DNA from 2 places in the Streptomyces sp. NPDC088733 genome. Region 1 is predicted to be linked to the other one. Evidence: riboswitches for the same ligand, from Rfam matches in the RefSeq annotation. Region 1 holds a riboswitch; the other holds the start of a gene.
What was found. A riboswitch is a leader RNA that binds a small molecule or an ion and turns the genes downstream of it on or off. The one in region 1 is predicted to bind cobalamin.
Positions count from the first base shown of each region.

Region 1 (6,484 bases):
CCGCAACATCTACAAGGACTTCATCAAGCCCGACGCCACCCCGGCGCAGGAGACCCAGGTCTCCAAGATCGTCTCACTGCTGGTCAAGGTCGGCGCGCTGGTCTTCGTCCTCACCATGGACAAGACGGTCGCCATCAACTTCCAGCTGCTGGGCGGCATCTGGATCCTGCAGACCTTCCCGGCCCTGGTCGGCGGGCTGTTCACCCGCTGGTTCCACCGCTGGGCGCTGCTGGCCGGCTGGGCGGTCGGCATGGTCTACGGCACCTGGGTCGCCTACGGCGTCGCGAGCCCCGCCCAGAAGCACTTCGGCGGCTCCTCCGACACCATCCCGGTCATCGGGCAGATCGGCTACATCGGCCTGACCGCCTTCGTGCTCAACGTGGTGGTCAGCGTCGTCCTCACCCTCGTCCTCCGGGCCGTCAAGGCACCTGAGGGCGTGGACGAGACGGCGCAGCAGGACTACTCCGCCGACGCCGGCGACCCCGACGTCCAGCGGGAACTGCCGGTGGTCGCCGGCCACTGACGGCCGCCTCCGGCCACGGTCGCGGGCCGCCGCCCTGGGACGGGGCGGCGGCCCGTCGTCACGCGGTACGCGCCCGCTCGGGCCGCCGGAAGGCACGGCGGCAGGCCTGCGAGGAGCGCGACCGCGCCTCGGTGGCCGCCCGCCGGTGGGGCGTCGTCCTCACCCTGGTCCTATGGACCCTCAAGGCGCCCGAGGACGTGGACGAGACGGCCCGGCGGGACCACACCGCCGACGCCGGCGACCCCGGCGGTGGCCGCCCGCCCAGGGACAGGGCGACGGCCCCGTCGTCACGCGGTACGCGCCCGCTCGGGCCGCCGGAAGGCACGGCGGTAGGCCTGCGGGGTGGTCCCCACCCAGCGCGCGAAGTGGTGGCGCAGCGTCGCCGCGTTGCCGAAGCCGGCGCGGAGCGCGACCGCGTCCACCGTCGCGTCGGTGGCCTCCAGCAACTCCCGGGCCAGCAGCACCCGCTGACCCAGCAGCCAGCGGTAGGGCGTCGTCCCGGTCTCCTGCTGGAAGCGGCGGGCGAAGGTGCGCGGCGACATGTGGGCGCGGGCCGCGAGCTCGTCCACGCTCACCTCGCGGTCCAGGTGGCGTTCCATCCAGCCGAGTACCTCGCCCACGGTGTCGCATTGGGTGCGCGGCAACGGCCGCTCGATGTACTGCGCCTGGCCGCCCTCGCGGTGCGGCGGCACCACCATGCGCCGCGCTATCGCGTTGGCCACGTCGCTGCCCTGCTCCTTGCGGACCAGGTGCAGGCAGGCGTCGATCCCGGCGGCGGTGCCGGCCGAGGTGATCACCGGGTCCTCGTCCACGTAGAGCACGTCGGGCTCCACGCGGGCCCGCGGGTAACGGGCCGCCAGTTCCTCCGCGTGCCGCCAGTGCGCCGCGCAGCGGCGGCCGTCCAGCAGGCCCGCGGCCGCCAGCACGAAGACGCCCGAGCACACACTGAGCACGCGCGCACCGCGCTCCACCGTGCGGTTCAGCGCCCGCAGCAGCTCCGGCGGGTACTCCCGGCGCACATAGGAGTCGCCGGCCGGCACGGCCACGAGGTCGGCCTCCTCCAGCCGTTCCAGCCCGTGCGAGGTGCCGATGGTGAACCCGCCCGGGGAGGTCAGCGTGGGGCCCTCCGCGGAGGCCACGGCGAAGTCGTACGCCGGCAGCCCGTCGGCCGATCTGTCGAGCCCGAACACCTCGCAGACCACGCCCAGTTCGAAGGGATGGACGCCGTCGAGCAGCACCACGGCCACGTTCTGCAGCATGCGCCCAGCATGGCAGAGGCACGGCAGAGGCGTGGCAGGATTTCGAGGGAGTACGTCAGTCCTGCCACTCCCGGCGGGGGCCGGCGAGGAGCACAGTCGAGGGCATGGAAACGCTTCTCGCCACCGCCACCGCACTGGTCTTCTTCCTCCTCCTGGCGCTCGCCGCCCTGACCGGACACGTCCACGACTCCCGGGACGGCCACGACTGGCACGCGTGAACCGGGCAATCCGTGACCGCTCCGACACAACATCTGGTGGCGCCATGGGCAGGCGCCACTAGATGTATGCTCGACTCCGCTGTCGCCGCAGGGGAAGCCGGTGGGAATCCGGGACTGCCCCGCAACGGTGTGCGGGCGCCTCGGAGGCATGCCCGCGAGTCCGAGTACCTGCCGACGGCACCGTCCGGCGCGCCGTCCGGACGGTGAAGTGTCCGGGCCTCGCGGGTTGGGCCGGCGGACGCGCCGCGGGCATGCCCTGCCCTGCGTGCGCCCCGTCCCTCCCTCCCGCGTCGTCGCCGTTCGAGGGAGAGAGCACACGTGACCATCGCGCCCGCAGCACCCGCCACCGCATCGGACCCCGCCTCACCGGGAACCGAGTTGCTGAGCTCCTTGACGGAGCTGACCGCAGACCTCCCCGACACCGACCCCGGCCGGGTCGCCGCCGCCGCGCTGCGCGGCCGCAGCGCCGCGGCGGACGAGGCGGAACTGCGGGCGCTGGCCACCGAGGCCGCCGCCGGACTGATCTCGGAGGACCCCCAGTACTCCCGCCTCGCCGCCCGGCTGCTGACGGTCGCCGTCGCCGAGGAGGCGGCCGGCCAGGGAGCCGTGTCCTTCTCCGCGTCCATCGCCGTCGGCCACCGCGAGGGCCTGATCGCCGACGGCACCGCCGAGTTCGTGGCCACCCACGCCGCCCGACTGGACGGCCTGGTCGACGCCGCCCTCGCCGGCCGCGCCGACGACCGCTTCGGCTACTTCGGCCTGCGCACCCTGCACAGCCGCTACCTGCTGCGCCACCCGATCACCCGTCAGGTCATCGAGACCCCGCAGCACTTCATGCTCCGCGTGGCCTGCGGACTCGCCGAGGACCACACCACCCGCGCCCTCGACGAGGTCGCCGCGCTCTACGGCCTGATGAGCCGGCTGGACTACCTGCCCAGCTCCCCCACGCTCTTCAACTCCGGCACCCGGCACCCGCAGATGTCCTCCTGCTACCTGCTGGACTCCCCGCTGGACGAGCTGGACTCCCTCTACGACCGCTACCACCAGGTCGCCCGGCTGTCGAAGCACGCCGGCGGCATCGGCCTGTCGTACTCCCGTATCCGCTCCCGCGGTTCGCTGATCCGCGGCACCAACGGCCACTCCAACGGCATCGTCCCGTTCCTGCGCACCCTCGACGCCTCCGTCGCCGCCGTCAACCAGGGCGGCCGCCGCAAGGGCGCGGCCTGCGTCTACCTGGAGACCTGGCACGCGGACATCGAGGAGTTCCTGGAACTGCGCGACAACACCGGTGAGGAGGCGCGCCGCACCCACAACCTCAACCTGGCGCACTGGATCCCGGACGAGTTCATGCGCCGCGTCGACGCCGACGGCGACTGGTCGCTGTTCTCCCCCTCCGACACGCCCGAACTGGTCGACCTGTGGGGCGAGGAGTTCGACACCGCCTACCGCAAGGCCGAGGCGGCCGGCCTGGCCCGCAAGACCCTCCCGGCCCGCGAGCTGTACGGCCGCATGATGCGCACCCTCGCGCAGACCGGCAACGGCTGGATGACCTTCAAGGACGCCTCCAACCGCACCGCCAACCAGACCGCCGAGCCCGGCCGGGTCATCCACTCCTCCAACCTCTGCACGGAGATCCTGGAGGTCACGAACGACGGCGAGACCGCGGTCTGCAACCTCGGTTCGGTCAACCTCGGCGCGTTCGTCGGTGAGGACGGCTCGCTCGACTGGGAACGGCTGGACGCCACCGTCCGCACCGCCGTGACCTTCCTCGACCGCGTCGTGGACATCAACTTCTACCCGACCCGCGAGGCGGCCGCCTCCAACGAGCGCTGGCGCCCGGTGGGCCTGGGCGTGATGGGCCTGCAGGACGTCTTCTTCAAGCTGCGGCTGGCCTTCGACTCCGCCGAGGCCAAGGCGCTGTCCACCCGGATCGCCGAGCGCATCATGCTCGCCGCGTACGAGGCCTCCTGCGACCTCGCCGAGCGCCACGGCCCGCACCCGGCCTGGTCGCAGACCCGCGCCGCGCGCGGTGTGCTGCACCCCGACCACTACGCGACCGAGGAGAACTGGCCCGAGCGCTGGGACGCGCTGCGCGCCCGCGTCGCCGCCACCGGCATGCGCAACTCGCTGCTGCTCGCCATCGCCCCGACCGCGACCATCGCCTCCATCGCGGGCGTCTACGAGTGCATCGAGCCGCAGGTCTCCAACCTCTTCAAGCGCGAGACGCTGAGCGGTGAGTTCCTCCAGGTCAACTCCTACCTGGTGGCCGACCTGAAGAAGCTCGGCGTCTGGGACGCGCAGACCCGCGACGCCCTGCGCGAGTCCAACGGCTCCGTCGAGGGCTTCCACTGGATCCCCGCCGACGTGCGCGAGCTGTACCGCACCGCCTGGGAGCTGCCGCAGCGCGCCCTGATCGACATGGCGGCGGCCCGCACCCCGTACCTCGACCAGAGCCAGTCGCTCAACCTCTTCATGGCCTCGCCCACCATCGGCAAGCTCAGCTCGATGTACGCCTACGCCTGGAAGCAGGGCCTGAAGACGACGTACTACCTGCGCTCCCGCCCGGCCACGCGCATCGCCCAGTCCGCCCGCGCGGCAGCTCCCGCCGCCATCCCCGTCCAGCAGACGACACCCGACGCCGACGCGATCGCCTGCTCCCTTGAGAACCCCGAGTCCTGCGAGGCCTGCCAGTAATGAGCACCACCAAGAACCTGCTCGACCCGGGCTTCGAGCTGACCCTGCGTCCGATGCGCTACCCGGACTTCTACGAGCGCTACCGCGACGCCATCAAGAACACCTGGACCGTGGAGGAGGTCGACCTCCACTCCGACGTCGCCGACCTCGCCAAGCTGTCCGCCGGCGAGCAGCACATGATCGGCCGACTGGTCGCCTTCTTCGCCACCGGCGACTCGATCGTGGCCAACAACCTCGTGCTGACGCTCTACAAGCACATCAACTCCCCCGAGGCGCGGCTGTACCTGTCGCGGCAGCTCTTCGAGGAGGCCGTGCACGTCCAGTTCTACCTGACGCTGCTCGACACCTACCTGCCCGATCCCGAGGAGCGCACGGGCGCGTTCGCGGCGGTGGAGAACATCCCCTCCATCCGTGAGAAGGCGCAGTTCTGCTTCCGCTGGATGGACTCCGTCGAGTCCATCGACCGCCTGGAGAGCAAGGCGGACCGCCGCCGCTTCCTGCTCAACCTGATCTGCTTCGCGGCCTGCATCGAGGGCCTGTTCTTCTACGGCGCCTTCGCGTACGTCTACTGGTTCCGCTCCCGCGGCCTGCTGCACGGGCTCGCCACCGGCACCAACTGGGTGTTCCGCGACGAGTCCATGCACATGGACTTCGCCTTCCACGTGGTCGACACCGTCCGCCGGGAGGAGCCCGACCTCTTCGACGAGGAGATGGGCAAGGAGGTCACCGCGATGCTGGAGGAGGCCGTCGAGGCCGAGCTCCAGTTCGCCCGCGACCTGTGCGGCGACGGCCTGCCCGGCATGAACACCGACTCCATGCGCGAGTACCTCCAGTGCGTCGCCGACCAGCGCCTGGTGCGGCTCGGCCTGCCGGCCCGCTACGGCTCGGAGAACCCGTTCTCCTTCATGGAGTTGCAGAACGTCCAGGAGCTGACCAACTTCTTCGAGCGCCGCGCCTCCGCCTACCAGGTGGCGGTCGAGGGCTCGGTCTCCTTCGACGACGACTTCTGATCCGCACCGCGGGGGGTGGGGCCCGGCCGCATCGGCCGGGCCCCACCCGCGGTCACTTCAGGACGACCGCGTCGGCGGCCGAGGTCGCCTGCCCCGTCGTGGACGTACCGGAGAAAACCCAGCGCCAGCTGCCCGCCGCGGTGGCGGTCATCTTGACGCTCACGCCGCCGCTGCTGTTCGTGGTGGCGGTCTTGACGGTGCTCCACTGCGTGGAGCCGGCCTTCTTGAACTGGAGCCTCACGGGCTGCCCCGCGAAGGTGTGGTACTTCAGGTCCTGCCAGTCCGCCCGCTTGAGCTGGCCCTTGACGGTGAGCGTGCCGCGCTTGGCGACCGGCTCCGGACCGGCGTCGGTGGTGAGCACCGCCCCGCGCCTCACCTTGAACCGGGCGATGTCGTCGCTGATCCAGTAGTCGCCGTCGTTCGCCCGCACCGTGGCGTTGACCTGCCAGAGGCCCGCGACCTGGTTGGCGTTCCAGCCCTCGAAGCCGCCCTCGCCGTACGGCCGGATCCCCTCCGGGTGGATGGCCATGGTGGCCGTGCACACCGACGTGGTGGCGCTCTTCTTCGTGCAGCGGGTACCCGTCCAGCTGACGGGTCCGAACAGGTTCGACCTGTTGAAGGCACTCACGTGCGAGACGCTCTTGACCCCGGAGTTGTCCCTGATCGTCATGACGATCGGGAACACGACGGTGCCCTTCGTCCCCACGCTCACATCGGTGCCGCCGTGCACCACGGTCTTGATGACCCGGATGTCGCCCCGGCCCTCGGCGTGTGCCGCCG
Region 1 is NZ_JBIVLH010000001.1:330,538-337,021, forward strand. It holds gene mctP (monocarboxylate uptake permease MctP) at 1-523, shown strand, start outside; gene ACIP64_RS01475 (helix-turn-helix domain-containing protein) at 811-1,782, opposite strand; cobalamin riboswitch at 2,050-2,191, shown strand; gene ACIP64_RS01480 (ribonucleoside-diphosphate reductase subunit alpha) at 2,319-4,694, shown strand; gene ACIP64_RS01485 (ribonucleotide-diphosphate reductase subunit beta) at 4,694-5,704, shown strand; gene ACIP64_RS01490 (hypothetical protein) at 5,757-6,484, opposite strand, start outside.

Region 2 (6,484 bases), on a different contig from region 1:
CCGCGGCATGAGCGCCGCCAGCGCCCGCACGGCCGTGGACTTCGCGGTGCCCTTCTCGCCGCGCACCAGCACGCCGCCCACGGCCGGGCTCACCGCGTTCAGCAGCAGCGCCAGCCGCAGGTCCTCCATCCCGACGATCGCGGTGAAGGGGTAGGGGGTGCTCACGCGGCTGCCTCCTCGTTGGCACGGACCGGGTACGGAGCGGGTACGGACGTCACGGCGCACCCGGGGGGACGAAGGGGAGACCGGGCGGGGGCCCGGAGTCGATGAGGCGGAGCAGGGCGTCGGTGTCCGCGTGCTCCTCGATCAGGTCGCCGAGCCGGTCGAGCTGCTCCTCGCGCAGCGCCGCGAACGCCGTGTCCGGCGCCGGGACGAAGCGGCGGCCCGCGGCCTCGGCGACACGGCGCAGGAAGGCGCGGCGGAAGCCGTCGCTCTCCAGGGAGCCGTGCCAGTGGGTGCCCCAGACGGCGCCGGTGCGGCAGCCGTCGAGGAACGGTTCGTCGCCGCCGCGGACGTCGGCGACGCCGTGGTGGATCTCGTACCCCTCGACGGCCTCCCCCCAGGCCGTGCCGGACGGCCGGGCCAGGGTCTTGCCGGGCGCGAAGCGCACCCGTACCGGCAGCAGGCCGAGCCCCGGCACGAGACCGGCCCGCGACTCGACGGGGTCGTCGATCGTCTCGGCCAGCATCTGGAAGCCGCCGCAGATCCCGAGGACCGGGCGGCCCTCCGCCGCGCGCCGCACGACCGCGTCGGCCAGCCCGCGCCGGCGCAGCCACTCCAGCGCCTTGACCGTTCCCCGGGTGCCGGGCAGGACGACCAGGTCGGCGTCCGCGAGTTCCTCGGGCCGGTCGACGAAGCGCACGACGACGCCGGGTTCGGCCGCCAGGGCGTCGACGTCGGTGAAGTTGGACATCAGGGGGACCGCGGCGACGGCGACCCGCAGCACGTCCTCGCCGTGCGGCGGCGCCGAGTCCGACTCCCGCACGGTGCCGCGCAGCGACACCCGCAGTCCGTCCTCCTCGTCGATCCCCAGGCCGTGCCGGTACGGCAGAACACCGTAGAAGCGGCGTCCGGTCAGCCCGCGCAGCATCTCCAGCCCGGGTTCCAGCAGCGAGACGTCGCCGCGGAACTTGTTGACGAGGTAGCCGCAGACCAGCTCCTGGTCCTCGGGGCTCAGCAGCGCGGTCGTGCCGAAGAAGGACGCGAGGACCCCGCCGCGGTCGATGTCGCCGACGACGACCACCGGCAGCCGTGCCGCCCTGGCCAGGCCCATGTTGACGATGTCGCCGTGCCGCAGGTTGATCTCGGCGGGGCTGCCCGCGCCCTCGCAGATGACGGCGTCGTGGCGGGAGCGCAACTCCTCCAGGCAGCCGGTGACGGTCTCCAGCAGTTCGGCGCGGCTGCCGTTGTGGTAGCCGCGCGCGCTCATCTCGCCCACCGGGCGGCCCATCAGCACGACCTGGCTCGTGCGGTCGCCGCCCGGTTTGAGCAGCACGGGGTTCATCAGCGCGGACGGCTCCACCCGCGCGGCCTGCGCCTGCATGGCCTGCGCGCGGCCGATCTCGGCGCCCTCGCGCGTCACGTACGAGTTCAGCGACATGTTCTGCGCCTTGAACGGGGCCACGGACACGCCCCGGCGGGCCAGCCAGCGGCAGATGCCGGCCGTCACGACGCTCTTGCCCGCGTCCGAGGTGGTGCCCGCGACCAGCAGCGCGCCGCCGTTCATGCGTTCCCCCTCCGTCCCCCGCGGGCGAACCGGTGCCAGGCCAGCCGGCCGCCGGCCGTGGCCAGCAGGGCCAGCGCGCCCACCCGCCGCGACAACCGCACCGCCCGCTCGATGTCCGCCACCTCCACCGCCCGGTTGCCGGCGCCGAGCACGGGCCGGTGCTCGACCCGGCCCCCGTACGCCAGCGTCCCCCCGAGCCGTACGCCCAACGCCCCCGCGAACGAGGCCTCCACGGGTCCGGCGTTCGGGCTGGGGTGCCGTCCGCCGTCCGCCTGCCAGACCCGCCACGCGCCGCGCCGGTCGGGGCCCGCCAGGACGGCGAGCGCGGCGGTCAGCCGGGCACCGGGGAAGCCGGCGACGTCGTCGAGGCGGGCCGACGCCCAGCCGAACCGGCGGAACCGCGGCGACCTGTGGCCGACCATGGCGTCGAGGGTGTTGACCGCGCGGAAGCCCACGAGCCCCGGCACGCCGCCCAACGCGCCCCACACCAGGGCGCCCACGACGGCGTCCGAGGTGTTCTCCGCGACCGACTCGACGACGGCCCGGGCCATCTGCCGCTCGTCCAGCGCCTGCGGGTCCCGCCCGCACAGGTGGGGCAGCCGGGCCCGCGCCGCCGCGGTGTCCCCGGCGGCGAGGGCGGCGCCGATCGTCCGTGCCTCACGCCCCAGCGACGTACCGCCGAGCACCGCCCACGTCGCGGCGGCGGTCAGGGCCACGGACGCGGCGGGGGAGCGGCGTACGGCGCGTGCGGTCCCCGCGGCGGCCGCGGCAGCGCCCCCGGCGCACAACACGGTGTAGAGCGCGCCCCGTCCGCGGTGGTCCTGCCACAACGCGCGTTCCAGTGCGCCCGCCACGCGCCCGAAGGCCGCGACGGGATGCCCGCGGCGCGGGTCGGCGAGGGCGAGGTCGGCAAGCCAGCCGAGAGCCGCCCCGGCGGCGAAGACCGACGGCGCGGCAGAGCCGGCGTCGGGTGTACGGCGGCAGCCGTCCATCGCTGGTGTCCTCACTCAGGGTCCGCGCCCTGGCTCGACGTGACCGGCGGTGAGAGTCTCCTGGCTCCCGGATCGGCGGCACCCCCGGCCTTCCAGCCCGTGGTACGGGCCGTGGCCGCTGGTGGAGGCGCGCTCCCCGGTGACAGTGGCGGGACCGCGCCGGATTCGCACCGGACTTCCTCTCCTGCCGCCGTGTGGCGGTTCCGATACCACCACGCGCCGATCCGGCCCGTCAACTCACCCCGTAGCGGCCCGGAAACGCGGAAACCCCAGCTCACGGCCGGAAAGGCCGGGAGCTGAGGCCGAGTTCACACCGCGTGGCGGCGTATCAGGCGACGATCAGGAAGATCCCGTACGCCACGGCCGCCGCGCACAGCGCGAAGCACGCGTACGCGCCCGCGCGCGCCAGGGCGCCCTGACCGCCCCGGACTCCGGCCGGCCGGGACAGGCCGACGATGCCGAGGGTGAAGACGCCGACGAGGCCGACGGTGACGGCGAGGCTGACGCCGAAGACGGAGCCGAGGGCAGCCCAGTCGATGTGCATGCTGCTGTGTCCTTCCGGGACGGGTGGGGGCTGCGGGCCCGCCGTCAGACGGTGGCCTTGGTGTGGCCGGTGCCGGCCGCGGGACCCGCGGGCGGTGGCGCCACGGCGGCGACGGCCGCGGTGACGATGCCCGGCTCCGCGGTGCCGGCGTCGGCGTTGACGTTGGTGTGGTCGACCGGCCTGCGGCGGGCGGCCACCCGGATCGCGGCGCACACGGCGAGCGCCAGCACGGCGACGGCGGTGACGCCCGCGTCGCCCTGGTCGGCCACGAGCGCGGCGCCCGCCGCGACCAGGCCGGCGGCCGGCAGGGTCAGCACCCAGGCGGCGGCCATGCGGCCCGCGGTGCTCCAGCGGACGACACCGCCCTTGCGGCCCACCCCGGCGCCCAGGACGGAACCGGAGCAGACCTGGGTGGTGGACAGGGAGAAGCCGAGGTGCGAGGAGGCCAGGATGACCGCCGCGGCGCCGGTCTGGGCGGCGAAGCCCTGCGGCGGCTGGATGTCGGTGATGCCCTTGCCCATGGTGCGGATGATCCGCCAGCCGCCGATGAACGTGCCGAGCGCGATGGCCAGGCCCGCCGAGCCGATGACCCACAGCGGCGGGTCGGAGTCGGGGGCGACGACGTTGCCGGTGACGAGGGCGAGCGTGATGACGCCCATGGTCTTCTGGGCGTCGTTCGTGCCGTGCGCGAGGGAGACCAGGCCCGCCGAGGCGATCTGGCCCGCCCGGTAGCCCCTGGCGGTCGCGGCCGGGTCGCTGCCGCGGCTGATGCGGTAGGTCAGGCGGGTCGCCAGCAGCGCGGCGACCCCGGCGACGACCGGCGCGCAGACGGCCGGGACGAGCACCTTCATCACGACCGCGTCGCCGTTGACAGCCCCGAACCCGGCGGAGGCGACCGAGGCGCCGATCAGACCGCCGAACAGGGCGTGCGACGAACTGGAGGGGAGCCCCGCCAGCCAGGTCAGCAGATTCCAGACGATCGCGCCGACCAGCCCGGCGAAGATGACCTCGGGCCGGATCCCCGCGGTCTCGTCGAGGATCCCGCCGGAGATCGTCCTGGCGACCTCCACCGACAGGAACGCCCCGACCAGGTTCAGCACCGCGGACATCGCCACCGCTGTCCGGGGGCCCAGTGCGCCAGTGGAGATGGTGGTGGCCATCGCGTTGGCGGTGTCGTGGAAACCGTTCGTGAAGTCGAACGCGAGTGCGGTGATAATCACGATTCCGATCAGGAGCGTGATGTGTTCCATGTACCCAGACATTCGTTTGATCCGTCAGTGGCGGTGGCGACCGTACGGAGTCTGGGTGAACGGAAAGTTAACGATGGGAATCCTGGGGGTGCTGCTCTTCGGGGGGCGGGCCGTTAGTGGCGCCCGGAGATCCGGTCGGCCGCCCGGGCCAGTGCGTCCGTCCCGGCGCTGCGGCCGGACTGCTCGCGGCGGTCGGCGGCGCGGTACGCCGCGTACAGGCCGTGCACGCCGATCCAGCGCAGCGGTTCGGGTTCCCAGCGGCGGACGCGGTGGTGCACCCACGGCAGGCCCGTCAGCTCGGTGCCGTGCCCCTGCCCGGAGTCGAGCTGCACCAGGTCCCGCAGGGTGCGCGCCGCCAGGTTCGCCGTGGCCACGCCGCTGCCGACGTAGCCGCCCGCCCAGCCGAGCCCCGTCGAACGGTCCAGTTCCACCGTCGCGCACCAGTCGCGCGGCACGCCCAGCACGCCCGACCACGCGTGGTCGATCGCGGCGCGACCCGCGGCCGGGAAGAAGCGCACCAGGATCTCGCGCAGCGCCTCGACCGTCTCCGGCCGGGTGCGCCCGTCGTTGTCGGTGCGCGAGCCGAAGCGGTACGGCACGCCCCGTCCGCCGAGGGCGATCCGGTCGTCCGCCGTGCGCTGCGCGTACATGTAGGCGTGCGCCATGTCGCCCAGCGTCTCGCGGCCCTCCCAGCCGATGGTGTCCCACACCTCGGCGGGCAGCGGCTCGGTCACGACCATCGAGGAGTTCATCGGCAGCCAGGACCGCTTGTGGCCCTTGATCGCCGCCGTGAAACCCTCCGTGCAGCGCAGCACATAGGGGGCGCGCACGCTCCCGTACGGTGTCAGCGCGTGCTTGGGCCTGATCTCCGTCACCGGCGTCGACTCGTGGATCACCACGCCGAGCGCCTCCACCGCCCGCGCCAGGCCCTGCACCAGCTTCGCCGGATGGACGCGGGCGCCGTGCGGCGTCCATGTGCCGCCCGCCGTGCCCGCGACCCGCACCCGCCGGGCGGACTCGGCGGCGCCCAGCAGCAGCCGGTCCTTCTCCCCGAAGGCCACCTCCGCCTCGTGGAAGGCGTGCAGGCGGGCGAGTTGGGCGGGGGAGTGGGCGACCTCCAGGACGCCGCCCTTGTGGATGTCGGCGTCGATGCCCTCCTCCGCCGCGACCCGGATCACCTCGTCCACGGTCTCGTTCATCGCCCGCTGCAGCGCGATCGCGGAGTCCCGTCCGTGCAGGGCGGCGTAGCGGTCGCGGCCGGCGATGCCGTTGTAGAGCCAGCCGCCGTTGCGGCCGGAGGCGCCGTAGCCGCAGAAGCGCTGCTCCAGGACGACGATCCGCAGGAAGGGCACGGCCTTCTTCAGGTAGTACGCGGTCCACAGGCCGGTGTAGCCGCCGCCGACGACGCACACGTCGGCGGTCGTGTCGCCCGGCAGCGGCTCGCGCGGCAAGGGGAGGCCGGACTTCGCGTACCAGAAGGAGATGCCGCCGTTGACGGTGGTCATGGTGCCCCTGCAATTCGTAAGGGTGATCGGACCGAGGTGTGCCGGGACGCTACTGTGCCCCGGGAACGTGCGGCAACGCCCAACCTGTCAGGATCAGCGCCCGGAGGTGGCACGGATGTCGGTGCAGGACGCGGTGGGCAAGGCCTGGTCGGAGCTCGTGGACACGGCACTGCGCTCGGTCGCCGACGGGCTGGTGGTCGGTACGTCCGGCAATGTGTCGGTCCGGGTGGCCCCCGACCTCGTCCTCGTCACCCCCAGCGGGGTGCCGTACCACCGGCTCGGCCCCGACGACACCGTCGGCGTCGACCTCGCCGGCCGGCAGGTGCTCGGCACGCTGCGGCCGACCAGCGAACTCTCCATGCATCTGGCGATCTACCGGAACACCGACGCCGGCGCCGTCGTCCACACCCATGCCGTGCACGCCACCGCCGTCTCCACCCTGCTGTACGAACTGCCCGCCATCCACT
Region 2 is NZ_JBIVLH010000005.1:352,630-359,113, forward strand. It holds gene ACIP64_RS12390 (putative cobaltochelatase) at 1-165, opposite strand, end outside; gene ACIP64_RS12395 (cobyric acid synthase) at 215-1,726, opposite strand; gene ACIP64_RS12400 (cobalamin biosynthesis protein) at 1,723-2,718, opposite strand; cobalamin riboswitch at 2,772-2,901, opposite strand; gene ACIP64_RS12405 (hypothetical protein) at 3,047-3,262, opposite strand; gene ACIP64_RS12410 (anion permease) at 3,307-4,512, opposite strand; gene ACIP64_RS12415 (NAD(P)/FAD-dependent oxidoreductase) at 4,626-6,017, opposite strand; gene ACIP64_RS12420 (class II aldolase/adducin family protein) at 6,133-6,484, shown strand, end outside.
Region 2: another riboswitch for cobalamin. It lies ahead of ACIP64_RS12400 (cobalamin biosynthesis protein); the one in region 1 lies ahead of ACIP64_RS01480 (ribonucleoside-diphosphate reductase subunit alpha).